One region of the Streptomyces sp. NPDC058373 genome, then DNA from elsewhere that is predicted to be linked to it. Evidence: predicted binding sites of a transcription regulator. Region 1 holds the regulator's gene; the other holds the start of a gene.
What was found. The regulator HspR, encoded in region 1, represses chaperone genes until heat shock. The targets are predictions, from matches to a motif close to TTGAGNNNNNNNNNCTCAA.
Positions count from the first base shown of each region.

Region 2: the regulator HspR is predicted to act here: its motif matches at 10,368-10,386, upstream of lon (endopeptidase La).

Region 1 is NZ_JBHXJE010000044.1:39,206-53,610, reverse strand. Features, by position in the region: gene clpB (ATP-dependent chaperone ClpB) at 1-119, opposite strand, end outside; gene ACFWMZ_RS22635 (MFS transporter) at 537-1,865, shown strand; gene ACFWMZ_RS22630 (pyridoxamine 5'-phosphate oxidase family protein) at 1,948-2,370, shown strand; gene ACFWMZ_RS22625 ((2Fe-2S)-binding protein) at 2,515-2,835, opposite strand; gene ACFWMZ_RS22620 (hypothetical protein) at 2,832-3,173, opposite strand; gene ACFWMZ_RS22615 (helix-turn-helix transcriptional regulator) at 3,416-4,285, shown strand; gene ACFWMZ_RS22610 (heat shock protein transcriptional repressor HspR) at 4,422-4,880, opposite strand; gene dnaJ (molecular chaperone DnaJ) at 4,891-6,084, opposite strand; gene grpE (nucleotide exchange factor GrpE) at 6,163-6,852, opposite strand; gene dnaK (molecular chaperone DnaK) at 6,849-8,714, opposite strand; gene ACFWMZ_RS22590 (glycosyltransferase family 2 protein) at 9,567-10,529, shown strand; gene ACFWMZ_RS22585 (TIGR03620 family F420-dependent LLM class oxidoreductase) at 11,056-11,970, opposite strand; gene ACFWMZ_RS22580 (cupin domain-containing protein) at 12,247-12,681, shown strand; cobalamin riboswitch at 12,745-12,878, shown strand; gene ACFWMZ_RS22575 ((2Fe-2S)-binding protein) at 13,291-13,770, shown strand; gene ACFWMZ_RS22570 (erythromycin esterase family protein) at 13,748-14,405, opposite strand, start outside.
Region 2 is NZ_JBHXJE010000007.1:91,828-106,232, forward strand. Features, by position in the region: gene ACFWMZ_RS07075 (styrene monooxygenase/indole monooxygenase family protein) at 1-1,005, opposite strand, end outside; gene ACFWMZ_RS07080 (ATP/GTP-binding protein) at 1,063-1,689, opposite strand; gene ACFWMZ_RS07085 (DUF742 domain-containing protein) at 1,670-2,071, opposite strand; gene ACFWMZ_RS07090 (roadblock/LC7 domain-containing protein) at 2,068-2,568, opposite strand; gene ACFWMZ_RS07095 (nitrate- and nitrite sensing domain-containing protein) at 2,565-5,507, opposite strand; gene ACFWMZ_RS07100 (hypothetical protein) at 5,840-6,691, shown strand; gene ACFWMZ_RS07105 (MarR family winged helix-turn-helix transcriptional regulator) at 7,091-7,558, opposite strand; gene lon (endopeptidase La) at 7,934-10,345, opposite strand; gene ACFWMZ_RS07115 (MFS transporter) at 10,691-12,199, shown strand; gene ACFWMZ_RS07120 (TetR/AcrR family transcriptional regulator) at 12,227-12,769, shown strand; gene argG (argininosuccinate synthase) at 12,834-14,279, opposite strand; gene ACFWMZ_RS07130 (hypothetical protein) at 14,398-14,405, shown strand, end outside.

The DNA.
Region 1 (14,405 bases):
CCCTCCAGGAGGGCCAGGAGCAGGTGGGCCGGTGTCAGGTCGGGGTGCCCCTCGGAGACCGCCCGGCTGCTCGCCGCGTTGAGCGCGTCCCGGCTCCTGTTGGTCAGCTCTGCGTCCACGTGTCCTCTCCTCGTCCTCTACGTCTCCGGTCTGCCTGCCACCGGGCCCGGCGGCCCTCTTCCGCCTGCCCGTACGGCGCCTACCCGTACGCCGGGCGCCGTCCCGTCGTCCTCGTGCGTGGCTCATCGTGCGCCGCCCCGCCGGGCCCTGTCGCGCCGGGCGGCGCGGGCGCGCACCCGACCCGGCACTGACTGGGTCAACGTGCACAAAGTTGAGTCTATTCCACTCAAGCCCATTCGGTCGCCCCTCCTGCCGCCCGCACCGCCCCGCACCCCCACCCGGGCGCCCTGCGGGACCGGCCCGGACCCCGCTCGCCCCCTCGGGAATCGGGAACCTCGTGCACGACCGTTGACCCCATACCGTCCGGTCAGTACGTTCCCGGGAACGTCCCCTCGCACCCATCGGAGCGTGCACGCATGGACACCCCCGCTTCCGCCCAGCCCGTGCCCCCCACTGCCCCGGCCACCCCCAACCGCCGACGCGTCGCGACCGCCGCGGCGCTCGCCTCGGCCGTGGAGTGGTACGACTACTTCATCTTCGGGATCGCCGCCGCCCTGGTCCTCGGCGACCTGTACTTCCCGGCAGACAACCCCACCGCCGGCGTCCTCGCCGCCTTCGCCACCTTCGCCGTCGGCTTCCTGGCCCGCCCCATCGGCGGCATCGTCGCGGGCCAGCTCGGCGACAAGAAGGGCCGCAAGCCGATGCTGGTCCTCGCCCTCACCGTGATGGGCCTGGCCACCACCGGCATCGGCCTGCTCCCCACGTACGAGACGATCGGTGTCGCCGCCCCGATCCTGCTCGTCCTGCTGCGCATCGCCCAGGGCGCCGCGGTCGGCGCGCAGTGGGGCGGCGCCATGCTGCTGGCCACCGAGTACGCCCCGGAGGGCAAGCGCGGCATCTACGGCAGCGTCGTCCAGCTCGGCGTCCCCATCGGCGTGGTCACCGCCAACAGCGTCTTCCTGCTGGCCGGGGCACTCACCTCGGACCAGGCGTTCACCAGCTGGGGCTGGCGGGTGCCGTTCCTGGTCGGCCTGCTCGTCCTCTGCCTCGCCTGGTACATCCACACCCGGGTCGAGGAGACCCCCGAGTTCCGCCAGGCCGAGCAGGCGCTGGCCGAGCGGGAGCAGAGCGAGCAGCCCTCCCCGCTGCGCACCATCCTCCGCGGCCACCTCGGCACCGTCCTGCTGGCCGGCGGCTCCTTCGCGGTCAACACCGCGACCTTCTACATCCTGATCACCGGCGTCCTCGACTACACCACCCGCGAACTGGGCATGGAACGCGGCCCGGTGCTCGCCATCTCCCTCTGCGTCAGCCTCACCCAGCTCGTGCTGATACCGGCCTCCGCCGCCCTCTCCGACCGCATCGGCCGCCTGCGCATCTACGCGATCGGCGCCGCCGGGATCGCCCTGTGGGCCGTCCCACTCTTCCTGCTGATCGACACCGGCTCGCTGCTCTGGCTGGCGGTCGGCACCTTCGTGGCCAGCTGCTTCCTCAGCATCATGTACGGCCCCCAGGCCGCCCTCTTCGCCGAGCTCTTCACCCCGGAGATGAGGTACACCGGCGCCTCGCTCGGCTACCAGATCGCAGCCGTCGCCGGAGGCGGGCTCGCCCCCTTCGTCATGGTGCTGCTCCTGGAGGCCACCGGCACCTCCATGGCGGTCTCCTGCTACATCATCGCCCTCGCCCTGATCGCCCTCCTCTCGATCCGGAGCCTCGCCGTCAAGGCGCGCTCGCGGGGCGAGTGACGAGCCTCCCCCTACGCCGCCTGCGCCCGGGGGGCGTCCTCCGCCGACGCGCGAGGACGCCCCCCGGTCATACGCTGCCGCCATGGCTCTCGACGTAAGCGCTCCCCCCGCCGGTTTCCTCGACTTCTGGCGGGAGCGGCATGTCTGCACGCTCACCACGCTCCGGCCGGACGGCACCCCGCACGTCGTCCCGGTCGGCGTGACGTACGACCCGGACGAGCGGCTGGCGCGGATCATCACCGGCGGCTCCACCACCAAGGTCCGCCATGTCCGCGCGGCCGGACCGGAGGGCGCCCGGGCCGCGGTCTGCCAGATGGCCGGGCGGCACTGGGCCACCCTGGAGGGGATCGCGACGGTCAGCGAGGACCCGGAGCGCGTCGCGGAGGCCGAACGCCGGTACGCGATCCGGTACGGGCGCGAACCCCGCGAGAACCCGGCCCGCGTCGTCATCGAGATCGCGCTGATCCGGGGGATGGGGAACTGGCCGGAGACGGCCGGGGAGTAGGCCCGGCGACTGGGCCCCGGCCCGGACCGGCTCCCGTGACCGGGGGCCCCTGCAACGACAGCGACGCCACCGTGTTCAGGTCCACGGTGACGTCGCTGCCGGGGGGAGCGCCTGGGCGATCTGTGACGACGGGGGGATCGCGTCTCAGGCGCTGCGGGGGGTGGCTGAGAGAAGTTCCGTCTCGACCGGCTGGTGGTCACGCTGGTCGAGGTTGACGAAGACCATTCCGTACCTGATGGCACAGCGCACGGGTTGAGGTGCGCCGCGGGGGCGCCGCAGGGCCCGGTAGGCGCGGACCCCTTCCTCCTCGTCCCGGACGACCAGGATCGGCTCACCGAAGAGCGTCACCGTCAGCGGCTCGTCCCCGTCAGGGACAGCACTGACCAGGTCGATGAAGTGCCATCCGGAGCGGTAGGCCGCGGCCATCTCGCGCCGGAATGAGTGGTCGTCCGGAGGCATGCTCATGCCTGGACGTCCGTGGGCTGGTCCTCCCACGTCGGCTCGCCGGCGGGGGCGGTCTCCCAGGTAGGCTCGCCGGCGGGGGTGACCTCCCAGGTGGGCTCGCCCGTCGGGGCGAACTCCCAGGTCGGCTCACTGGCGGGGGTGACCTCCCAAGTGGGCTCGCCGGTCGGGGCGAACTCCCAGGTGGGCTCCGACTGGACCGCCACCGGGTTGCTCTCCCAGGTCGGCTCAGCCAGCACCGAGGAAGCGGGCTCGCTCTCCCAGGTGGGCTCGCCACTGGCGATCGCACCGAAGGCAGCCGCGACCGCGAAAGCGCAAAGTACACGAACCATCTTGCTCATGGACGATCTCCACCTCTTCTAATCATTTCCTCCTCCCCCGTGCACATGACGATCGCTCACCAGGACCGCTCGCACCAGCGAATACAGGCATCATGTTCCTGTAATGCATGACCCTGAGGGGGGTTCATATGGGGACAGATGACCTGACACCGGGGCATCCTCACAGTCAACGGGAGCTGTGCGAGGCAGGTCGACAGCTCTACGCGGATGCGCTGCGAACCGGGCGAATACCCCGGTCCGAGGTGGAACAAGCGCCCTGTCTCATCGACTTGGCACTGGTGCACGCCGACCCGGACGACACCGAATGGCTACGGCCGCTGCCCCCGACGGTAGCGCTCGGCCACCTCGTCCACCCCATCGAGCAGGAAATCCAGGAGCGCCGGCGGGTCGCCATCGGCCTGACCGAGACCTTCGCGCCGTTCCTCGCCATGGCGGCCCAGAATCCCGTCGCCTCCAGCGGCATCACCGTGCTGGAGGGGCTGGGGCTCATCAACACCACGCTCGACCGTGTCGTGTCGGAGTGCTCCGAGGAGCTGCTGACCGTGCAGCCCGGGAGCGGCCGCAAGCCGGGAACCATAGCGGAGGGGCTGCGCCGCGTCACGCCCCTGCTCGACCGCCGCGTCCGGATGCGCACCCTCTACCAGCACACCGCACGCCACCATTCGGCCACCATCGCCTACGTGGACCGGGTCGGCTCCGACGTCGAGGTGCGCACGCTGGAGGAGATCATCGACCGGCTGATCGTGGTCGACCGCAAGGTGGCGTTCATCCCGGCCCGCTCCGACCGGCAGGTGGCGCTCCAGCTGCGCCACCCCGGCCTGGTGGAGTACCTCGTCGGCGTCTTCGACCAGCTCTGGCACCACGCCGTCCCCTGGGACGAGCAGCCCGTCACCTACCGGCCCGAGCTGGACGGGGTCACCGGCATCCAGCGCTCCATCGCCAAACTCCTCGTGGAGGGGCACGTGGACGACGCCATCGCCCGCCGCCTCGGCATGAACGTCCGCACCTGCCGCAGCCACATCGCCAAACTGGCCGCCACCCTCGGCAGCGGCAGCCGCACCCAGCTCGGCTACCTCATCGCCCACTCCGGCCTGCTGGAGGAGACGGACTGACCCGGGCCGGGGGAGCGCTCCCGGGAGGCGGGACCCGGACCGCCGGGACACCGCCCGCAAGACGCCGAAGAGGCCGGAAAGCACTGTGCTCTCCGGCCTCTCGGCGTACCTCCGGCCCCTCCGGTGAGGGAGGCGGCTACTGCTCGCCCGACGGCTGCCCCGGCCGCCACACCACCAGCGCGCTGGTGTGCCGCACGTCCTCGTACCGCACGAGGTCGCGGCGGTAGGAAGCGTGCACCTGCGCCTCGCGCTGCCGCATCTGGGCGGCGGCGCCGTCCACGGCGGCGGAGAGCTCGGCGATGCGCTGCTGGAGCGCGGCCACCTGGTTCTCCAGTTCGATGATGCGCTTGATACCGGCGAGGTTGATGCCCTCGTTCTGCGACAACTGCTGCACCTGGCGGAGCAGTTCGATGTCGCGGGCCGAGTACCGGCGCCCGCGCCCGGCCGTGCGGTCGGGCGACACCAGGCCGAGACGGTCGTACTGGCGCAACGTCTGCGGGTGGAGCCCGCTGAGCTGGGCCGCCACCGAAATGACGTACACCGGGGTGTCTTCCGTCAGTTCGTAGGGGTTGCGGCGTCGTCCGTCCCGGTCCATGGCCATCGGCCTACGCTCCCTTCGCTGCCTTGAACAGCTCCGCCCGCGGGTCCTCGTCCGCGGTGGCCTTGCGGTACGCCTCCAGGGCCTCGCGGGCCTCGGAGGACAGGTGCTGGGGCACCGCCACGTCGACGGTGACCAGCAGATCGCCGCGGGTGCCGTCCTTGCGGACGGCGCCCTTGCCGCGGGCCCGCATCGTCCGCCCCGCCGGGGTGCCCGGCGGCAGCTTCAGCGTCACCGGGGGGCCGCCCAGGGTGGGTACGCGGATCTCGCCGCCGAGCGCGGCCTCCGTGAGGGTGACCGGCACCGTGACGGTGAGGTTGTCGCCCTTGCGCCCGAAGACCGGGTGCTTGCCGACGTTCACCACCACGTACAGGTCGCCCGCGGGGCCGCCGCGCTCACCCGGGCTGCCTTTGCCGCGCAGCCGGATCCGCTGCCCGTCCGAGACACCGGCCGGGATGCGGACCTGCATGGTGCGTGAGGACTTGGCCCGGCCCGAGCCCTTGCAGACCTCGCACGGGTCCTCGGCGATCAGGCCGCGGCCCTTGCAGTCCACGCACGGGTCGGTGAGCGAGAAGCCGCCCCCGCCGCCGCGCGAGACCTGGCCGGTGCCGACGCAGGTCGGGCAGACGCGGGGCGTGCCGTTCTTGTCGCCCGTGCCCGAACAGGCCTTGCAGGGCGCCTGGCTGGACATCCTCAGCGGCACCGTCGCGCCGTCCACGGCCTCGGTGAAGCTGAGCGTCACCTCGGACTCGATGTCCTGGCCGCGCCGGGGCTGGGTCCGCGTGCCGGCGCCCGCGCCGCCGCGGTTGAACAGCCCGCCGAAGACGTCCCCGAGGCCGCCGCCGAATCCGCCCTGCCCCTGGCCGCCGCCGGGGGCACCGCCCCCGAAGAGGTCGCCCAGGTCGAAGTTGAAGTTGCCGCCGCCGGCTCCGCCACCACCGGGACCGGGGCGGAAGCCGCCGTTCCCGAAGAGGGAGCGCGCCTCGTCGTACTCCTTGCGCTTCTTGGGGTCGCCGAGGATGTCGTTGGCCTCGGAGATCTCCTTGAAGCGCTCCTCGGCCCTGACGTTGCCCGTGTTGGCGTCCGGGTGGTTCTCCCGGGCCAGCTTGCGGTACGCCTTCTTGATCTCGGCGTCGGTGGCGTCCTTGGGGACGCCGAGGACCTTGTAGTAGTCCTTCTCGATGTAGTCCTTGGTACTCATCGGCGACGTCCCTCCTTCCACTGCGACGTCACCGCCGCGCGGTCACCGGTGAAGGTGACCGCGGCGGCGGTGAGCGGTTCAGCCCTCCTGCGGGCCACCGTTCTCCTCGTCCGGCTTCGCCCCGTCCGGCTCGGCCTCGGCCTGCTCGGCCTTGGCGTCCGCCTGGGGCTTGGCCTGCTGGGCGCCCGGCTGGGGCTCGGCCACCGCGACCCGGGCGGGCCGGATGGTGCGCTCGCCGATGCGATACCCCGGCTGGAGGATCGCGACGCACGTCGTCTCCGTGACGTCGGGCGCGTAGCTGTGCATCAGGGCCTCGTGGATGGTCGGGTCGAAGGGCTCGCCCTCCTTGCCGAACTGGACCAGGCCCAGCTTGGCGGTGACCGCCTCCACCGACTCGGCGACCGACTTGAAGCCGCCGACCAGCTCGCCGTGCTCGCGGGCGCGGCCGATGTCGTCGAGGACCGGCAGCAGCTCGGACAGCATGCCCGCGACCGCGACCTCCTTGACGGTGACCCGGTCGCGCTCGACCCGGCGCCGGTAGTTCTGGTACTCGGCCTGGAGCCGCTGGAGGTCGGCGGTGCGCTCGGCGAGGGCCGTGCGCGCCTGGTCCAGCTGGGCCGTCAGACCGGCCGTGGCGTCTCCGCCCGCGCCCGCCGGGCCCGCCTCGGTGGAGGCGGGCCCGGCGGTCTCGGCCGCGTCGTCCGAGGAGGCGCCGGGGGTGACGTCAGCGTCGTGCTGCTCGTCGAATCCGGGAGTCTCCTCGGTCACGCGGCACCACCCTTGCGCTTGTCGTTGTCGTCGTCGACGATCTCGGCGTCGACCACGTCGTCGTCACCCTGCTGGGCCTGCTCGCCGCCCGGGGCGCCCTCCTGGGCACCGGCGTCGCCGCCGGCCGCCTGGGCGTCGGCGTACATGGCCTGGCCGAGCTTCTGCGAGACGGCCGCGACCTTCTCGGTGGCGGTGCGGATCTCGGCGGTGTCCTCACCCTTGAGCTTCTCCTTCAGCTCGGTGACGGCCTCCTCGACCTCCGTCTTGACCTCAGCGGGGACCTTGTCCTCGTTGTCCTTGAGGAACTTCTCGGTCTGGTACGCGAGCTGCTCGCCCTGGTTGCGGGACTCGGCGGCCTCGCGGCGCTTGTGGTCCTCCTCCGCGTACTTCTCGGCCTCCTCGCGCATGCGGTTGACCTCGTCCTTCGGCAGCGAGGAGCCGCCGGTGACGGTCATCTTCTGCTCCTTGCCCGTGCCGAGGTCCTTCGCGGTCACGTGCATGATGCCGTTGGCGTCGATGTCGAAGGCGACCTCGATCTGCGGGACACCGCGCGGGGCCGGCGGCAGGCCCGTCAGCTCGAACATCCCGAGCTTCTTGTTGTACGCCGCGATCTCGCGCTCGCCCTGGTAGACCTGGATCTGCACGGAGGGCTGGTTGTCCTCGGCGGTGGTGAAGATCTCGGACCGCTTGGTCGGGATCGTCGTGTTCCGCTCGATGAGCTTGGTCATGATGCCGCCCTTGGTCTCGATACCGAGGGACAGCGGGGTGACGTCGAGGAGCAGGACGTCCTTGACCTCGCCCTTGAGGACACCGGCCTGGAGCGCGGCGCCGATGGCGACGACCTCGTCCGGGTTGACGCCCTTGTTGGCGTCCTTGCCGCCGGTCAGCTCCTTGACGAGCTCGGCGACGGCCGGCATGCGGGTGGAGCCACCGACGAGAACGACGTGGTCGATCTCGGAGAGCTGGATGCCCGCGTCCTTGATGACGTTGTGGAACGGCGTCTTGCAGCGCTCCAGCAGGTCCGAGGTGAGCTGCTGGAACTGGGCGCGGGTGAGCTTCTCGTCCAGGTGCAGCGGGCCCTCGGCGGAAGCCGTGATGTAGGGCAGGTTGATCGAGGTCTCGGTGGACGAGGACAGCTCGATCTTCGCCTTCTCAGCGGCCTCGCGGAGGCGCTGGAGGGCCATCTTGTCCTTGGCGAGGTCCACACCGTGGCCGGACTGGAACTGCTTGACCAGGTAGTCGACGACGCGCTGGTCCCAGTCGTCGCCGCCGAGGTGGTTGTCACCGTTGGTGGCCTTCACCTCGACGACGCCGTCGCCGATCTCCAGGAGGGACACGTCGAAGGTGCCGCCACCGAGGTCGAAGACGAGGATCGTCTGGTCGTCCTTGTCGAGGCCGTACGCCAGGGCTGCGGCGGTGGGCTCGTTGACGATGCGCAGGACGTTGAGGCCCGCGATCTCGCCGGCCTCCTTGGTGGCCTGGCGCTCCGAGTCGTTGAAGTAGGCCGGGACGGTGATGACCGCGTCCGTGACCTTCTCGCCCAGGTAGGACTCCGCGTCGCGCTTGAGCTTCTGCAGGATGAAGGCGCTCATCTGCTGCGGGTTGAAGCTCTTGCTGTCGATGTCGATCTTCCAGTCGGTGCCCATGTGGCGCTTGACCGACCGGATGGTCCTGTCGACGTTCGTCACTGCCTGACGCTTCGCGACCTCGCCGACGAGCACCTCACCGTTCTTGGCGAAGGCGACGACGGACGGCGTGGTCCTGGCGCCCTCGGCGTTGGTGATCACGGTGGGCTCGCCGCCCTCCAGAACGCTGACGACGGAGTTAGTCGTGCCCAGGTCGATGCCGACCGCACGTGCCATGTCAATTCCTCCAGCTAACTACTTGAGTGGAACTGACTCAAGGATGCACGAGCCTTCGCGGCGCGTCAATGCGGTTGAGCCGACTGGGCTCAACTTTCGTTCGGCTTGGCCGTGCACTGAGCCACTGCGTGGCTCGTTTTCCCAGGTCAGGGGCGGCGTGAGCTGGGCTCGCCGCGCCCCGGCTGGGGGTGCGGGGGCGTTTTCCCGTTGCCCCGGACGGGGCGGGTGGGGTGGCCTCAGGCGCCGGCCGGGCTGGGGGTCGGCTGGGCGCCGTTTCGACCTGCCCGTCACTGATGGCCTCAAACGCCGGCCAGGCTGGGGGTCGGCTGGGCGCCGTTTCGACCGTGCCGGTCACTGATGGCCTCAAACGCCGGCCAGGCTGGGAATTGGCTGGGCGCCGCCTCGACCTGCCCGTCACTGATGGCCTCAAACGCCGGCCGGGCTGGGTTGGCTGGGCGCCGCCTCCAGCGCCCCGTCACTGATGGCCTCAAACGCCGGCCGGGCTGGGGGCCGGCTGGGCGCCGTTTCGACCGTGCCGGTCACTGATGGCCTCAAGCGCCGGCCGGGCTGGGAATTGGCTGGGCGCTTCGGTGCTGCGGTCGTGCGCTGCTTCGGTCGTAACCGTCAGTTGTCGGTCTCAGCCGCCGGGCGGGCTGATGGGTGGCGTCGGTCGGTGGATTTTCGGGGTGGAGGGATGAGACTGGGGCGAGTCGAGCCATATGGGGCAATTGTCCGTGACGCGTGTCCGTCGCGTGTCTCCGTGACGCGTGCCTGGGGCGCGTGGTCGTGGGGAGTGTTCGGGGCGTAGGTCCGGATGGGTGTCTGTGAATGCGTGAGCGTGAGGAGTTTCGGGTGGAGTCGTCTCAGCCCTCCCCCAGCACCGCCAGTACCGCCAGGGGCGCCAGTGCCGCCGTGCCGCTGGAGGAGGCCACCAGGACGCCGTACGTGCGGCGGCGGGCGCCGGTCGTGGCGGTGCTGATGACCTCGCGTGACCGGCGTCGGCAGACGCTGCGGGCGCTCGACGCCCTCGCCGACCAGCGGTCCCTGCCGCCCGGTACGGCCCTGCGCGTCCATCTGGTCGACGCGGGGTCGCGGGACGGCACCGCCGACGCGGTACGGGCCGCCCATCCCGAGGTCGAGGTCCACCGGGCCGGGCCGCAGGTCCGCTGGGGGGAGGGGATCAGGATGGCGAGCCGGAACAGCCGGGCGGCCGGGGCGACCCCCTTCACCCATCAGTTCTGGCTGCGCGACGACGTGGTCCTCGCCGACGAGGCGCTCGCCCTCCTCCTGGCCACCTCCCGGGCGCTCGGCGACACCGCCGTGGTCGTCGGCGCCGTCCGCGACGGCCGGGTGCCCGGCGCCCGCCCCGGCACCGCGCCGCTCGCCTACTCCGGGCGCCGCCGCACCCGCCGCCCGCACCGCCTGCCGCTGGTCGAGCCGACCGGCCGTACCGAGCCCTGCGACACCTACGACGGCGCCGCCGTGCTGCTGCCGCGCGCCGCCCGCGACCGGGCGGGCGACCTCGACCGGGCCTTCCGGCACGCCCTCGGCGACCTCGACCACGGTCTGCGCGCCCGCCGCGCCCGCGTCCCCGCCTTCGTCGCCCCCCGCACGGTCGGCGAACGCCACACCGCGCCCCTGCCGCCCGCCTCCGAGGAACCCGGCATCGGCGTCCGCGAGGCCCTGCGCCGCCGCGCCGCCGAACTCCCGCCCCGTACCTGGTGGACGTACTGCCTGCGCCACACCGGCGCCCGGGCCCCGCTCCTGATGGCGGCCCCGTATCTGCGCACGGCCCTGCGCGCGGCCCGCGCCTGAACGAGCGGCAGGCGTCGGGCACGGGCGCCGCCACCAGCTCGTACCGCTCAGCTCGGTGACGGCCGCCTCGGCGCTTGCCCGCGCCACGCCCGCTCCCGGCGGCCCTCGCCGCCTGTGCGGCTGACGCCGCTGCCGCCGTCACGCGGCCGTTCCACACCCACCGCCGAACAGCGGTGGCAACCATCCCGCCCGGACCCGACCCGGAACGGTCACGCGGGATAGTGCCAGGCAACGAGGGTACGGGGCAAGGCGGTTGCCCTCCCACCCCAACCAACATCCAACCACCCCTCCCCCACACACCAGCCCCCCACCACCACCCAGCCACCGGGCCACCGGGCCACCGGGCCACCGGGCCACCGGGCCAACCCCAGCCCGGCCGGCGCTTGAGGCCATCAGTGACGGGGAGGCGGAGGCGGCGCCCAGCCAACCCCCAGCCCGGCCGGCGCCTGAGGCCATCAGTGACCGGCACCGTCAGGCGGAGCCCAGCCACCGATCAGCCCGGCCGGCGCTTGAGGCCACCCCGCCCTCACCCGGCGGAGCCAGGAAGCTCCAGGGCAGCCGCCAGCGCCCGCCACTCCGCGATGGGCAGATCCCGCATGGGATCAGGAGTGACCACCTGGAGCGCCACATGATCAGCCCCCGCCTTCTGAAAGGCAGCCACCCGCGCCCGAATCCGCTCGGCACCGCCGTACGCCACCACCGCGTCCAGCAGCGCGTCACTCCCCCCGTCCTCGAAGTCGGCCTCTCCGAACCCGGCCCGCCGCAGGTTGTCGGTGTAGTTGGGCAGCTCCAGGTAGAAGCGGAGGTAGGCCCGGGCGGTCTCGCGCGCCCGGTCGAGGTTGTCGTCGAGCACCACCTTGAGCTCGGGCGCCAGCAGCGGCCCGACCCCGAGAGCCTCACGCGCCTCGGCGACGTAGTCCTCGGTCACGAGGTACGGATGGGCCCCGGCCGCCCGCTCCTTCGACAGCTGGAGCATCTTCGGCCCGAGCGCCGCCAGCACCCGCTGTCGGGCCGGGACCGGGTTGGGTGCCTCGTCCAGCGCGGTCAGGTACTCCTTCATCGCCGTGTACGGCTTGGCGTACTGATCCGGCGCCAGCACCTGGTGGCTGGCGCCGATCCCGAGGACGAAGCGGTCCTCGTTGGCGCGGTTGGCGTCGCAGGCCTCCTCGGCGACGCGGTCGGCCGGGTGGTCCCAGATGGAGAGGATGCCGGTGGCGACCCGTAGGTGGTGGGTGGCGGCGAGGACCGCCTCGGCGTCGGCGACGCTCGCACTGCCGCCGACCCAGATGGTCCCGTAGCCGAGCGCCTCGATCTCCTCGACGGCGTCGGTGATGGCTCCGTCCCGCCCCGTCCCGTCGGAGATCCGGAGCGCGCCGCTCCAGATGCCGACGGTGCCGAGGCCGAGTTCATGGGCGGCGGTGGTGTTGGCGGGGCTGGTCATGGGTCTCGCTCCTCCTTCTCGGGCGGCCGCGAGCCGACGGGCCGCGGCCGCCTACGGGCCCGTCCCGGGCGGCGGGGCCGGGCCCGGCGGCCGGTCGGGTGTGGCGGGGGCTGGTGCCCCACCGTGGACATCCTGCTGTCCGGGGCCGGTCATTCCCGGGACCCACGACGCCGGGAGACCCGGGTGGCGGCGAGGCCGCCGGCCACCCGGCCCGCCGCACGGCCCCTGTGACGGGATCTCGGGCCCCGCCCGGCAGCCCGGTGGCAGGATGCCCGGATGGACACCTCCCCTGCCCACGTCCCTGCCCCGCCCCGCGCCCCGCACCCCTGCCCGCTCCGCCTGGACGAGGCGCTGGCCAAGGTCGACGCCCTGTGGAGCCCCCGGGTCGTCACCACCCTCAACGACTACGACGTCAAGGTCGCCCGGCTCCAGGGCGCCTACGTCTGGCACGCCCACCAGGACACCGACGAACTCTTCCTCGTCGTGGACGGCACCCTCCACATCGACCTCCGCGACGCCCCCGACGCCGGGGAACGCACCGTCACCCTGGGGACCGGGGCCCTCTTCACCGTCCCCCGGGGCGTCGAACACCGCCCGCACACGGAGTCCGGAGCCCAGGTGGTCCTGCTGGAGCCGTCCGGGACGCTCTCCACCGGGGACTACGCGGGCGAGGTCCCCGACCACATCGACGCGACGACCGGGCGGAAGTGACTGAGGGGGCCTGGCGCCCCTCAGCGCCGCCCTGCGAGAATCCCCCCGCACACGCGACGGCGGACGAGGAACCCGGTGGGAATCCGGGACGGTACCGCCACTGTGAAGGGTGAGCGACCCGAAGGACGGCCACGGTCCCAGGCGTTGGAGCAGGGACGGGAAGGCCCGGGGAGCGTCGAACCCGAGTCAGGAGACTCACGCCGTCGCACCTCGGCACAGCGGGGCGGATCTCCCCGAGAGAGGACGGTGGCACGCATGTGCCCGTACGTCTGGACCCCGGCGCGGAGCCACCCGCGCCCCTGCCCCCTCACCCCGCAGGCCCGTACGCGGTGAGCGCCACCCTCACTCCGCTGCTCGGCCGGCTCACCGCCGTCGGCCCCTACTTCACCGCCGACACCACCCCGCGCGCCGACCCCGCCGAAGGCGGTTTCCGGCCACTCGCCGAACTGCACGGGGACGGCTTCGTCCCGTACGTCGCGGAGATCGGCCGGCGCATGGGCGTCGGGCCGGGCCGGATCGCCGCCTCCACCGCGCAGCTCGGGATCGCCTCGCGGCTCTGGTCGCTCGCGCTCGGCTGCGCCGCGCTCGGCGGGGAGGTCCCCGACCTCGATCCGGCCCGCGTCTGGTGGTACCGGGCGCCGGGCGGGCCGCTCGAACTCCGCGTCCCCGCCCCCCGCCCCCTGCCCGGGCCGCTCCCCGACGCCCTGCACTGGGCCGTCACCACCACCCACCTCGCACCGCTCGCCGCGACCGCACGCGCCCACTACGCGCTCTCCCCCCCGGGTCCTGCGCGGCAACTCCGCCTCCGCCCTGGTCGGCGCCCTGCGCGTCCTGACGAACCAGGCCCCGGACACCCCGCACCCATCCGTCCCCCTGGTCGAACGCCTCCTCGCCACCCCGCCCCTCGCCGGCTCCGGCGCCTTCCTCCACGAGGAGGGGCTCGGCATCGCCTTCACCCGCCGCAGCTGCTGCCTCTACTACCGGGTCCCGGCCGAGAAGTGCGGCGACTGCGTACTGAGGACGCGTACGCCCCGAGCCCGTACGCCCCGGAAACGTACGGGCCCGCCTACCGAGGAGCCGTCCGCGTGACCGGGCGCCGCTCGTCCCCCTGGCCGGCCTGGTCCGCGGGGCCCCCGAGGGGCGTGTCCGCCGTGACCTCGCGGACGTGGACGACCCCGTCGAACCACTCCCCCGGCGACCGCCCCGCCATGTAGTGCGCCGCGCTCTCCCGAGGGTCGAACCCGGGCCCGATCAGCCGCACCCGTGCTGGCGCCGCCAGCCACTCCGCGACCGCGCCGGGCAGCTCCCCGCTCCCCTCGCCCACTCCGCTCACATCCACCCAGTACGCGTCGGGCCCGCCCCGCCCGAACACCTCGTCGAGGTACCCCTCGGGCGACGGCGGCACGTCGTACGGGATCGCCCCATGGCTGAAAGTCACCCCGACGGAGAGGTAGGCCGGGCCGAGGCGCTCGCGCAAGAAGCTCCCGGCGTTCCGGTGCGTCTCGGGCGGTGACGGGGGCGTCACCGCCCGCGGCTCGCCCACCGCCATGTGGGCGAGCCCGCCCCAGTAGACGATCTTGTCCCCGCTGCGGCGGCACCATCCGAGGGTGTCCTCGGCCAGCTCCCGCTCGATCCCGGCCATCCCGGCGAGCCGCGGCCCCCGCTCGCCCCCGGGCGACGGCCGGGCGAATCGCACCTGGTCGGCGGGGTTGCGCAGGTTGTAC
Region 2 (14,405 bases), on a different contig from region 1:
CATCCACTCCTCGTCGAACGGGCGGTCGCCGTGTCCGAGGATCGAGGAGAGGTAGGAGGCGGCGCACTTGGAGGCGGAGTTGGAGCCCTGCCCGGTGATCGGGTCGTTGGCCACGACCACGTCGGCGACGCCGAGGACCAGGCCGCCCGAGGGGAGCCGGCCGATGGGCTTGCGGACCGTCGGGGCGTACCGCCCGGCCAGCGTGCCGCCCGCGTCGGTCAGCTCGACCTGGGTGGAGCGCGCGTACTCCCAGGGCGTGAACTTCTCCATCAGCTCCAGGGTCAGCGCCAGGTGCTCGGAGGGGTCCTTGACGCCCTGGAAGGCGTCGAGCGGGCCGCCGGGTATGCCCTCCCAGAAGAGGATGTCGGCGCGGCCGGAGGTGGTGTACGTCGGCATGACGAAGAGCTCGCCGACGCCGGGCACCAGGTTGCAGCGGACCGCGTCGAACTCGGGGTGCTCGGGGCGCGGGCCCATGCCGTGCACGTAGGCGACGGAGAGGGCGCGCTGCGGGGTGGTGAACGGCGAGCGCGAGGCGTCGCGTTCGAACATGGAGACCAGTTCGCCCTTGCCCGCGGAGACCATCACCAGGTCGTAGGTGCGGGCGAAGTAGTCGAGGTCGGAGACGGCGGCGCCGTGGATGACGACCTGGCCGCCGCGCTCGGCGAAGGTCTCCATCCAGCCGGCCATCTTCACCCGCTGGTCGACGGACTGGGCGTAGCCGTCGAGCATGCCGACCCAGTCCACGGCGCGCGAGGAGTCGGGGGCGGCGACGGAGACGCCGAGCCCCTTGATCTTCGGGGCCTGGGACTCCCAGAAGTTGGCCTGTATGTCCCGCTCGTGCTGGAGGGCGGTGTGGAACATGCACTGGGTCGACATGACCCGTCCGGTCCGGATCTCGTCCGCGGTGCGGTTGGACATGAGGGTGACCTCATAGCCGTTCGCCTGGAGCCCGAGGGCGAGCTGGAGCCCGGACTGGCCGGCTCCGACGATCAGTATTCTCCGCATGGCGGGTTCTCCTTGCGTTGCGCGCGCCGCGGCCGGTCCGCCGCGGCGCGCCTGCTGCTATTCGGGGGTGACGTCGAGCGCGTGGCCGACCAGCGCGAGCAGCGTCTCGATGGCCGAGACCCGCATGCGGGCGTCCATGACGATCACAGGGATGTGCGGCGGCACTGTCAAGGCCTCCCGTACGTCCTCGGGCTCGAACTTGGTACTCCCGTCGAAATGGTTGACGGCGACGACGTACGGCAGCCCGCAGCTCTCGAAGTAGTCGAGGGCGGGGAAGCAGTCGGAGAGCCGCCGGGTGTCGGCGAGGACGACGGCGCCGATGGCTCCGCGCACCAGGTCGTCCCACATGAACCAGAACCGCTGCTGGCCCGGCGTGCCGAACAGGTACAGGACCAGGTCGTCGTCGAGGGTGATGCGGCCGAAGTCCATGGCGACGGTGGTCGTCGTCTTGCCCGGCGTCTCGGTGAGGTCGTCGGTCTCCTCGCTGGCCTGCGTCATCAGCGCCTCGGTCTGCAGCGGGGTGATCTCCGAGACCGTGGTGACGAGCGTCGTCTTGCCGACGCCGAAGCCGCCCGCCACCACGATCTTGGTGGCTATGGGGGCCCGGGTCTTGTCCCGCTGCCAGGGCTGGAGCGTCTCCTCCGACTCGGCGGCGGGGAGGAGGTCAGAGACGGCGGAGTCCATTCAGCACCCTTTCGAGCAGTGCGCGATCGGGCTGCCCCGGGCCGTGCCCGTTGCCGTACACGCGGATCTTTCCCTGGTCGGCGAGGTCGCTCAGGAGCACCCTCACCACGCCGAGCGGCATCTTCAGCAGTGCGGCGATCTCGGCGACGGTGCGCATGCGGCGGCAGAGTTCCACGATCGCCTGCATCTCGGGCATGATCCGGGCCGCGCCGAACGTGCCGTTGGGCAGTTCCTTGCGCTCCTCGGGTGCCTCCAGGGCGGCGACGAAGGTCTCCACCAGCAGGACGTGCCCGAACCGGGTCCGGCCGCCCGTCAGCGAGTACGGGCGGACGCGGGCGGGTTTGCGGTCGCCTCCCCTGCGGGGCAGCTTGGTGGTGCTCACTTGGTGCTCTCCATCGACTGGCGAAGTTCACTGCGGAGTTCGGGGGTGAGCACGTGCCCGGCCCGGCCCACGAACAGCGCCATGTGGTAGGCGACGACGCTCATGTCGCAGTCGGGGGTGGCGTGGACACCGAGCAGCGAGCCGTCACTGATGGACATGACGAAGAGGCTGCCCTCTTCCATGGCGACCATCGTCTGCTTGACGTTGCCCGCCTCCATGAGCTTCGACGCCCCGATGGTGAGGCTGCCGACGCCCGAGACGATGGTGGCGAGGTCGGCGCTGGAGCCCTTCGGTCCGTGCGGAGCCTCTCTCTCCTGCGGCTCGTTCCTCCCCGGGTCGGAGGAGAGCAGCATCAGCCCGTCGGAGGAGACCACCGCGACCGACTTCAGGCCCGGCACCTCCTCCACGAGGTTGGTCAGCAGCCAGTGCAGGTTCCGTGCCTCTGAGCTGAGTCCGTTCTGACGGGAAGTAGCGGATGTTGGACTGGACGCAGTCAACTGCGAGCCTCCTCGGCTGAGTCCCCCTGAGCTTCACCGGTTGTTCCTCCCAGGCCCGGCTGCTCCGCGATCTCGGCTTCGACATCGCGGCGGCCGGCCTGGGCCCCCGAGTGGAAACCGCCGAGCCGGCGCCGGAGTTTCTCGGCGTCGACGCCGCCGGTGCGCTTCTTCGGCGCGGTGGTCGGGGCGGTCAGCTTCGGGGTGCGCTTGGGCAGCCCCTTGACCGTGACCCGCTCGGCGGGCTCGGCGGGCTGCTGGTCGAGAGCCGGCCTGGGGGCCGGCACGGAGTCGGACGGGGCCGCGGCCTCGTCCCGGGTGCGCTCGTGCGCGTCGGGTCCTATCGCGTACGGGCCCGGGGCGGCGGGCTCGTCGGCCTCCCGCGGCTCCTCGGGCGAGGGGGCCTCCTCCTCGGCGGCCCGGTCCTCGGCGGGGGCGGCGGGCTGCTCGCGGCGCGGGGACGGGAGGTGGAGCTCCATCGTCGTCTCGGGAGAGGACTCCCGGGCGGGCTCCGGAGCGGCATCGGCCTCGGAGGCGTCCGGGGCCGCGGCTTCGGCCGGGGTGTCCTTGCCGGGGGCCTCCCCGGCGGCCGGCGCGGCGGTGTCGCGGGGGCCCGCCTCGGCGGAGTCGGCACCTTCCGTGGCGTCGGCCGGGTCCTCGGTGCCCCGCTCGCGTACCGCCTTCTCGGCGGCGGCGATGACCGGGTCGGCGGTGTCGCGGGCCAGGGCGCCGTCGTCCTGGCCGTCGCGGCGCGGGGCGGGCAGGACGTTGGAGTTGGCCTCGGCGTCCGCGCCGGGCAGCTGGACCGGGGCCGAGCCGCCCGCCGCGTCGGCGGAGGCGGGCAGGGTGCCCGAGGGTGCGGCGGCCAGGATCGACTTCGGCAGCACCACGACGCTGGTGACGCCGCCCTGCTGCTGGGTGCGGAGCCGGACGCGGATGCCGTGCCGGGCGGCGATACGGGCCACCACGTACAGGCCGAGCCCCAGTCCGCCGTCGCCGTCCGGCTCGTAGAGGCCGTCGGTGCCGACGCGGGCGAGACGCTTGTTGAGGTCGCCCAGGCGCTCCTCGGCCATGCCGATGCCCTCGTCCTGCACGGAGAGCATCACCTCGCCGCTCTCCAGCAGCCAGCCGGAGACCTCGACGTGGGCGTCCGGCGGGGAGAACGAGGTGGCGTTCTCCATCAGTTCGGCGAGCAGGTGGCTGAGGTCGTCCGCGGCGAAGCCCGCGAGGTGCGAGTGCGGGGGCAGCGTGGAGATGCGGATGCGCTCGTACCGCTCGGTCTCGCTGACGGCGGCGCGCGCGACGTCGACCAGCGGCACCGGTCCCGCGTGGCTGTGGCCGTGCTCGGCGCCCGCGAGGACCAGCAGGTTCTCGCTGTGGCGGCGCATCACGGTGGCGAAGTGGTCGAGCTTGAAGAGGGTGGCGAGGCGGTCGGGGTCCTGCTCGCTCTCCTCCAGGTTCTCGATGACGGTCAGCTGGCGCTCGACCAGGCCGAGGGAGCGCAGCGCCAGGTTGACGAAGGTGCCGTGGATGGACTGGCGGGCCCGCTCCAGGTGGGCGGTGGAGGCGGCCAGCTCCTTGCGGAGGGCGTCGCGCTCCTCGGCCATCGAGACCCGCTCGCCGACCAGGTGCTTGCGGTCGGCCTCCAGGCCGGTGAGCCGCTCGTGCAGACCGGTGAGATGGGCGTGCAGGGCGTTGACGGAGCGGACGACCTCGGCGAACTCGTCGTCGCGCCCGGTGAACTTGATGGGCTCCTCGCCCGCCGGGTCGGCGGCGAGCCGGGCGGTGCCCAGCCGCAGCACGGCCAGCGGCCGGGTCAGCGAACGGGCCATGCCCATGCTCATGCCGACCGCCAGCAGCAGGCAGAGACCGACCAGGCCGATCTGGATCTCCAGCGCCAGCACGTCGTCGTCGCGCTGCTCGGCGAGCTGGCCGGTACGGGCCGCCGCCAGGGCGTTCTCCACCCCGCGCATCTGCTCGATCCTGGCGGTGAGGGCCGCGTCGACCTTGTCGGGCTCGAGCGCGGTGTCCTCGGCGGAGAGGGTCGGCGCGCCGGTGAGCCGCGCCAGGTACTTCTCGGCGGTCGTCACCTCGGGGCCGCTGACCGTGTTCCGGTACGAGGCCTTGTTCTCCGGGGAGGCACCCCGCTCGAACGCCGCCAGCGCGGCCCGCTCGGCGACCTGCGCCTGCTGGGCGGCGGCGCTGAGCGCGTTACGGGTACGGCTCTCCTCGGCGGTGCCGCCCTGGCTCTGCACGGGCAGGCCGGTGACCGGGTCGATCGTCGTCTGCGGGGCGCTGCTCGGCACCGCGAGCGCGGCCAGCAGCAGACCGCGGGTGGCGGTGGCCTGCTCGACGGCCCGGTCGAGGTCGGTGAGGGCGAGCCGGCCGGCGCCGCTGCGGGTGGGGAGCTTGGCGACCAGTTCCTGGGCTGTGCCGTGGAGTTCGCCGATGGCGGTCGCGTACGCGTTGTGGGCGTCGAGGGCGTCGCCCTTGCCGGTCAGCGCCTGGCGGCGGACCGCGCCGATGGTGTCGAGGGTCTCCCGCAGGGTGTGCGGGGCGCCCTCGCGGAGCTCCTCGACCTGCCGGTCGACCCGGGCGCTGCGCTTCTCCGAGAGGCCGCTGCCCTCGGGCCGTCCGGCCGCGATGTAGGCGGTGACCTCGTCGCGTTCGTCGGCCAGCGAGTGGGAGAGCGTCACCGCCTGCTGGGTCAGTTCGGAGAACTCCACCAGCTCCTGGGCGTCGGTCGCCTGTCCGGAGGCGGCGACGACCGAGGGGACGCCCGCGCCCGCGACGGCGGCGGCGACGACCGCGACGGCGATGATCAGGCGGTTGCGCACGCGGGCCTTGCGTGCGGGAGGGGCGGCGGGTTCGGGGGTCGGGGCGGACGCGTCCGACTGGTTGACCGTCCGGTCGTCCTTGCCCCGAGGCCTCTTCTTCTGCACCGGTGCTCGCATTCTTGACTCGTCTACCCAAGGGCCCGGGTGACGTCCTGTCAGCACGAGCTCCCTTCCGGAACGGCTCTCGACCCTCCCAGTGCGTGTGAGCAGTGGTCGCGCATCGTGTGCCGGGCCACCCGAAGGAGTGAACATCGACCGGGAGTTGGCGGGCAAGTCTTCCCCTCCCCCGCTGAGGACGTGCGCGGAGCGCCGGTTGGACGTTACCCGTCCGCTTTGGCAGGATGCCCCGCCGCCACAGAGCCGGAGTTGATCATTCCAGGTAAAACCCGGCGGCGTGGCCGAGCGCCCGTCACATGCTGCCGCAGCCAGAGCCCATCATGCAGACTGAGCCGGTGCACATCGACCTGACCACGGAAGCCGGGGCCCCGGATCACCCGAACGAGGACTACTGCTCGGTCGCGCTTCCCGCGCACGGGCAAGGAGGTTGCCTCGTCCTGCTGGACGGGGTCACGCCTCCGGCCGGGAACGACGGGTGTACGCACTCGGTGCACTGGTTCACCGCGCGGCTCGGCGGGGCGCTGGGCGAACTGTCCGTTTCCCGGCGGGACATGACGCTCGGGGAGATCCTGGCGGAGGGTGTCGCGCGTACCGCCGAAGCGCACAGTTCAACCTGTGACCTTTCTCACGCCCGGACGCCTCAGGCGACGGTGGTGCTGGCGCGTTGGGGGGACGAGGCGGTCGAACACCTGGTCCTGTCCGACTCCACGCTGCTGCTGGAGCGGGCCGACGGGACGCTCGTGCCCGTCCAGGACACGCGGCTCGACGTGCTTCCCTCACCCGTTCCCGAACTGCGGGACGCGGTGCGGGCGCTGCCCGACCACACACCGCTGCCGCAGCGCGAGGCCGCGGTACGGGCCTACGTCGACGCGGTCGAGGCGCTGCGCAACGCCGAGGGCGGGTTTCACACGGCCGCGGCCGATCCTGGCGTCGCCCGCCTCGCCGTCACCGGGAGCACGCCCCGGACGGAGCTGCGCTCCCTGACCGCGCTCACCGACGGCGCGACCCGCTGGGTCGACCGCTTCGGCGGCACCTGGGCGGGCACCCTCGACCTCATCCGCACCCAGGGCACGGCCCACCTCCTCCAGGCCGTCCGCGACCTCGAACACGCCGTCCCCTCCCCCCGCGGCAAACGCCACGACGACGCGACAGCGGCACACATCGCCCTGTGAACCGGGCTACGGCGGGGTGACCTCAAGCGCCGGTCAGGCTGACCAAGATGGCCTCAAACGCCGACCGGCCTCGATGTGGCCCCAAACGCCGGCCGGGCTGCACAAGATGGCCTCAAACGCCGGCCAGGCTCAACTGCGGCCCCAACCGCCGGCCGGGCTGCAAGGGGTGCGGTCGAATCTCGACTGCGGCGCGGTACCGGCAGCTCCCGGCCCAACCGACCACCTCTCAGCCCGGCCGACCACCTCTCAGCCCGGTCGGCGCTTGAGGCCATCTGTGACGGATGCCGACAGACCCGTCGGCCGTGACGACTCCCGGACGCACCACGAATCCAGCCCGGCCGGCGCTTGAGGCCACCCCCGGAGCCCGGTCGGCGTCGACAACGCTCGTGATCAATACACCTACTTGCCCTCCGTCAGCACCCCGTTGAGCTGACGGAGAAGCCGGGCAAGCTCCCCCACATCCCGCCGATCCCAATCGGCAAGCCTCCGCACATAGACCCCCCGCCGCGCAGCGCTCACCGCCGCCACCCGCTCGGCGCCGAGCGGCGTCACCCGCAAGAGGGACGCGCGCCGGTCCCCGGGGTCGACCGCCCGGTCGATGAGGCCGAGTTCCTCCAGCCCCCCGAGCTGTCGGCTGATGGTGGCCTTCCCGACGCCCATGTAGGCGGCGAGGTCGGTGGCCCGCTGGGGCCCGCCCTCGATGAGGCGTACGAGGAGTCCGTAGGCGGCGGGCTCCAGTTGGGGGTGGACCGCCCGTGCCAGCTCCGCCTGTCCGGCCCGGGCCCGCCGGAAGAGCAGGGAGAGTTCGCGCTCCAGGGCCAGGAATTCCGCGTCCGCCTCGCCGGGGGAGCCGTCGTCAACACCCATGTACCGATTTCCGTCTCTGAAAGATTCCCCGCGCCGGGGCCGGCTCCCTCCAGCTTGGCGCAGTTCTCCGCAGGAGTAGACCACCGGCGGCCCCTCGGCCCCCTTCCACGTGCGTAGCTTTCGTGCGGCATGCACACGCCACAGCACCTCTCCCCCCGCGTCCATGGAGGCCCGTCACGCCCGTCCCCAGATCCGGAGCCCGCCGTGCCCGCTCCCGCCTCACCGCGGCCGGGGTCCTCCTCGCCGCCCTCTCCCTGCTGGTCACCGTGGGCCCGGCCGCGCGGGCGCCGCGCAGGACGAAGCCCGGGCCGGGCCCCTCGGGGAGGGGCCCGGCCCGGGCTTCCGTGCGGGCGGGCCGTGGGGCGGCCCGTCCGGTCAGGCGGCGACCGGAACCGCCACTCCGGCCGGGGTGAGCGCGATCTCCAGCACCTGCCGGACGTCGCTCACCGGGTGGACGTCGAGCCCTTCGAGGATCTCGGCGGGGACGTCGTCCAGGTCGGCCTCGTTCCGCTTGGGGATGACCACGGTGGTGATCCCCGCGCGGTGCGCCGCCAGCAGCTTCTGCTTGACGCCGCCGATCGGCAGCACCCGGCCGGTCAGCGAGACCTCGCCGGTCATCGCCACGTCGGTGCGGACCAGCCGTCCGGAGAGGAGCGAGGCGAGAGCGGTGGTCATGGTGACACCCGCGCTCGGCCCGTCCTTCGGGACCGCTCCGGCCGGGAAGTGGATGTGCGCGCCCCGGTCCTTCAGGTCCGCGACGGGCAGCTCCAGTTCGGCGCCGTGCGAGCGGAGGAAGCTCAGCGCGATCTGCGCCGACTCCTTCATGACGTCACCGAGCTGACCGGTCAGGGTCAGTCCGGACGCGCCGGTCTCCGGGTCGGCCAGCGACGCCTCGACGTAGAGCACGTCACCACCCGCGCCGGTCACCGCGAGCCCGGTGGCCACGCCCGGCACCGACGTGCGGCGCTCGGACGGGTCCTGGGCGGACTCCGGCACGTGGTGCGGCCGGCCGATCAGGCCGCGCAGGTCGGCGTCGGTCACGGTGAACGGAAGCTCCCGCTCCCGCAGTTCGTGCTGGGCCGCGACCTTGCGCAGCAGCCGGGCCACGGAACGCTCCAGGTTCCGCACACCGGCCTCACGGGTGTACTCGCCGGCGAGCTTGCGCAGCGCCGAGTCGGCCAGTTCCACCTCGCCGGGCTCCAGGCCCGCCCGCTCCAGCTGGCGCGGGAGCAGGTGGTCGCGGGCGATGACGACCTTCTCGTCCTCGGTGTAGCCGTCGAGGCGGACCAGTTCCATGCGGTCCAGGAGCGCCTCGGGGATGGATTCGAGGACGTTGGCGGTGGCGAGGAAGACCACGTCGCTGAGGTCGAGCTCGACCTCCAGGTAGTGGTCGCGGAAGGTGTGGTTCTGCGCGGGGTCGAGGACCTCCAGCAGCGCCGCCGCCGGGTCGCCCCGGAAGTCGGAGCCGACCTTGTCGATCTCGTCGAGCAGGACCACCGGGTTCATCGACCCGGCCTCCTTGATCGCCCGCACGATGCGGCCGGGGAGCGCGCCGACGTAGGTCCGCCGGTGGCCCCGGATCTCCGCCTCGTCACGCACGCCGCCGAGGGCGACCCGGACGAACTTGCGGCCCATCGCGTGGGCGACGCTCTCGCCGAGCGAGGTCTTGCCGACGCCGGGCGGGCCGACGAGGGCCAGCACGGCACCGCCGCGCCGCCCGCCGACGACGCCGAGGCCGCGGTCGGCACGGCGCTTGCGTACGGCGAGGTACTCGGTGATGCGCTCCTTCACGTCCTCAAGACCCGCGTGCTCGGCGTCGAGCACGGCCTGCGCGCCGGGGATGTCGTACGCGTCCTCGGTGCGCTCGCTCCAGGGCAGTTCGAGGACGGTGTCGAGCCAGGTGCGGATCCAGGAGCCTTCGGGGCTCTGGTCGGAGGCCCGCTCCAGCTTCTCGACCTCCTTGAGGGCGGCCTCGCGGACCTTCTCGGGGAGGTCGGCGGCCTCGACGCGGGCGCGGTAGTCGTCGCTCTCGTCCTCCTCGCCCTCGCCGTTCAGCTCGCGGAGTTCCTTGCGGACGGCGTCGAGCTGGCGGCGGAGCAGGAACTCACGCTGCTGCTTGTCGACGCCCTCCTGGACGTCCTTGGCGATGGTCTCGGCCACGTCCTGCTCGGCGAGGTGCTCGCTGAGGTGCTCGGTGGCGAGCTTCAGCCGGGCGACCGGGTCGCCGGTCTCCAGCAGGGCCACCTTCTGCGCGGTGGTCAGGAAGGGCGAGTACCCGGAGTTGTCCGCCAGCGTGCCCGGCGTGTCGATCTGCTGGATGCGGTCGACCACCTGCCAGGCGCCGCGCTTCTGCAGCCAGGAGGCGGCCAGCGCCTTGTACGCCGTCATCAGCTCGGTCACCGAGCCGGGCAGCGGCGAGGGCACGGACTCCTCGACGGGCGTCCCCTCGACCCAGAGCGCGGCACCGGGACCGGTCGTCCCGGCGCCGATCCGCACCCGGCTCCGGCCGCGCACCAGCGCGCCCGGGTCTCCGTCGGACAGGCGCCCGACCTGCTCCACGGTGGCGAGGACGCCGACCGCGGCGTACGTGCCGTCGACGCGCGGGACGAGCAGCACCTGCGGCTTGCCCCCGTCGGGCCCGGCCGCGGCCTGCGCGGCTTCGACGGCGGCCCGTACATCGGTTTCGTTGAGGTCCAGTGGCACGACCATCCCGGGCAGCACCACTTCGTCATCGAGCGGCAGCACCGGAAGAGTCAGCGGTGTGAAGGCCTGGGACTCAGCAGCCATGATCTCCCCTTCGGCAGTCAAGTTGAGCTATACCGACTCAATGCTTCTGCGCTCCGGGATGTTCCCCCAAGGGCGTTCGCTGTGGGCGAACGGGGATCAATGCCGACCGAGGCCCCCGTTCGAGGGCCGGCCTCACTCGGGGCAACAGCACGGGGCCCGGATGGATTCCTGTCGGCCGGAGGGCGCGCCGCCGGAGGGGTGCACGAGCTCGCCTGAAGTCGCAGAACGAGGGATCGTCGCAGGTCAGAGCCTCAACGGACCCGCACCGGGCGCCGTAACTGTACCTTCCGTACGGTACAGTTACGCCGCTCGGCGGACGGGTCGGCGGAAGGGTGCGGGTGCGGGATGGTGCTGAGTGCGCGGCGGCGGTGGCTGCTGCTGGCGGTGGTGAGTGCGGGGCTGCTGCTCATCACGCTGGACAACTCGATCCTGTACGCGGCGCTGCCGACGCTGGTGGAGGAGCTGGGGGCGAGCAGCGCGCAGAGCCTGTGGATCATCAACGCCTATCCGGTGGTCATGGCGGGGCTGCTGCTGGGCAGCGGGACGCTGGGCGACCGGGTGGGGCACCGGCGGATGTTCCTGATCGGGCTGGTGGTCTTCGGGGCGGCCTCGCTGGCCGCCGCCCTTTCCCCGGCGCCGGAGGCGCTGATCGCGGCGCGGGCCTTCCTGGCGGTCGGCGCGGCGGCGATGATGCCCGCCACGCTGGCCCTGATCCGCGTCACCTTCGCCGACGAGCGGGAGCGGAACGTCGCCATCGCCGTCTGGGGCAGCCTGGCGATCGTGGGCAGCGCACTGGGGCCGATCGTCAGCGGGGTGCTCCTCCAGAGCTTCTGGTGGGGATCGGTCTTCCTGGTCAACGTCCCCGTGGTCGTGGTGGCGCTCATCGCCACGCTGGTGCTTGCGCCCGCGGGCGGCGCGGACCCGGGCAAGCACTGGGACCTGCCGTCGTCGCTGCTGGCGCTGGTCGCGCTGGTCGGCCTGGTCGTCGCGATCAAGGAGACGGCGAAGGCGTCCCCCTCGCTCGTGGCCGCCGCCGTCGCCCTGCTGGCGGCCGCCGTCGGCGGGTGGGCCTTCACCCGGCGGCAGCGCCGCCTGCCGGATCCGCTGCTCGACTTCGCGATCTTCCGGAACCGGGCCTTCCTCGCCGGAGTGCTGGCCGCCGGGTTCTCCATGTTCGCCATCGCGGGCGTCCAGTTGATCACCACCCAGCGCTTCCAGCTGGTGGAGGGGTTCACGCCGCTGCGCGCCGGTGTCCTCGTCGCCGCCGTCGCGCTGGGCGCGCTGCCGACCGCCGTGGCCGGGGGCGCCACTCTGCACCGGGTCGGCCTGCTGCCGATCGTCGCGGGCGGGCTCGCCCTCAGCACGGTCGGCGCCGTGCTGGTCCTGCTCCACTTCGACACCAGCATGGCCCTGCTCGTCACCGGGCTGCTGGTCACCGGCGCCGGTCTGGGCGCGGCCATGTCCGTCGCCTCCAGCGCGATCATGGGCAACGTCCCGGCCCGCCGGGCGGGAATGGCCTCCTCGGTCGAGGAGGTGTCGTACGAGTTCGGCAGCCTGGTCGCGGTGGCGCTGCTCGGGAGTCTGCTGACCGCCGTCTACTCGGCGACGCTCCAGCTGCCCGCCGGCGCTCCGGAGGGCGCGCGCGACAGCCTGGACGCCGCGCTGGCGCTGGCCGGGGAGGGCGCGCGGTCCGACGCTTCGCTGATCGCCGCCGCCTCAAGGGCGTTCGACGGGGCGTACGGGGCGGTGATGCTGGTGGTGGCCGGGGTGCTGGCGGTCGGTACGGTCGCCACCGGCGTGCTGCTACGCCGCCACGGCCCGGGCTCGGCACTGACCGGCCCCGTGTCCCCCTGACCCTCACCCTCACGGCCCGGGAGCACCATGCGCACCAGCAAGCGGACCCAGATCCTCGACGCGGCCGCCCGCCTCGTCCAGCGCGAGGGGGTCAAGAGCGTCACCTTCGAGTCGGTGGCCGCCGAGTCGGGGCTGACCAAGGGCGGGCTGCTGTACCACTTCGCGACCCGCGAGGAGCTGGTCCGGGCGATCCACCAGCACCTGGCCGACCGGTGGGAGGCGGACATGGCGGCGGCCGCGGGGAAACCGGCCGCCGAGGCGACCGCCGCCGAGCGGCTGGCGGCGTACGCGCGGGTCACCACGCAGAGCGCGACCCGGGCCGAGCTGCTCTTCATGCTCGAAGGGTCGACCACCCCCGAGCACGCCGCCTCGTGGGACGCGGTCCTGGAGCGGTGGGCGCCGCCCGCGGCGGGTTCGGCGGACCCGGTCGCGCTCGACCGGTTCGTGGCCCGGCTCGCCGCCGACGGGCTGTGGCTGTACGAGTCGCTGACCGGGGAGCGGCTCGACCCGGGGCTGCGGCGGGCCGTGGCCGAGCGGATCGCGGGGGAGGCCGCCGACGGCGAGGGGTGACGCGCGACGGCGGGCCCGGCCGTGGTGGCCGAGCCCGCCGGGCGGCGGTGCGTACGCGCCGGGGTCAGTCCGTGCCGGACTCGATGGCGGCGCGGTCGAGCGCCGTCTCCTCGGTGGTCTCGCCGCGTGAGGCGATGGCCTCGGCGCCGCCCTGGTCCATGGCGCCGATCAGGCCGGTCGACGCGGCCTGGGCGGCGCCGATCAGCGTGGGGTGCTCGGTGCCGACGATGCCGATGCCCGCGTACTGCTCCAGGCGGGAGCGGGAGTCGGCGATGTCCAGGTTCCGCATGGTGAGCTGGCCGATGCGGTCGACGGGGCCGAAGGCCGAGTCCTCGGTGCGCTCCATGGAGAGCTTGTCCGGGTGGTAGCTGAGCGCCGGGCCCTGGGTGTCGAGGACCGAGTAGTCCTCGCCGCGCCGCAGCCGCACGGTGACCTCGCCGGTGACGGCCGAGCCGACCCAGCGCTGGAGCGACTCGCGGATCATCAGCGCCTGCGGGTCCAGCCAGCGGCCCTCGTAGAGCAGCCGGCCGAGGCGGCGGCCCTCGTTGTGGTAGGCGGCGACGGTGTCCTCGTTGTGGATGGCGTTGACCAGGCGCTCGTAGGCGATGTGCAGCAGCGCCATGGCCGGGGCCTCGTAGATGCCGCGGCTCTTGGCCTCGATGACCCGGTTCTCGATCTGGTCGGACATGCCGAGACCGTGGCGGCCGCCGATCGCGTTGGCCTCCATGACGAGGTCGACGGCGGAGGCGAACTCCTTGCCGTTGATGGTGACCGGGCGGCCCTGCTCGAAGCCGATCGTCACGTCCTCGGTGTCGATCTGGACCTCGGGGTCCCAGAACTTCACGCCCATGATCGGGTCGACCGTCTCGATCCCGGTGTCCAGGTGCTCCAGTGTCTTGGCCTCGTGGGTGGCGCCCCAGATGTTGGCGTCGGTGGAGTACGCCTTCTCGGTCGAGTCCCGGTAGGGCAGCCCGTGGGCGAGCAGCCACTCCGACATCTCCTTGCGGCCGCCGAGCTCGGAGACGAAGTCCGCGTCGAGCCAGGGCTTGTAGATCCGCAGGTGCGGGTTGGCGAGGAGACCGTAGCGGTAGAACCGCTCGATGTCGTTGCCCTTGAAGGTGGAGCCGTCGCCCCAGATCTGGACCCCGTCCTCCAGCATCGCCCGCACCAGCAGCGTGCCGGTGACCGCGCGGCCCAGCGGCGTGGTGTTGAAGTACGGCCGCCCACCCGAGCGGATGTGGAACGCGCCGCAGGCCAGAGCCGCCAGCCCTTCCTCGACCAGCGCGGCACGGCAGTCGACGAGACGGGTGATCTCGGCGCCGTAGGCGGTGGCACGGCCGGGCACGGAGGCGATGTCGGGCTCGTCGTACTGGCCGATGTCGGCGGTGTACGTGCAGGGGACGGCGCCCTTGTCGCGCATCCAGGCGACGGCGACCGAGGTGTCGAGCCCGCCGGAGAAGGCGATGCCGACGCGCTCGCCGGTGGGGAGGGAGGTCAGGACTTTGGACATAGCAAGACTATGCAACAGAACGCATGCTCATGCAACGTCGCCAGGTCGGAGGCCCCGCCGGAGCCGTCGCCGCGAACCGCCGTGAACCACACGCGCCCCACCCGTCGATAGAGGGGACGTGAGACT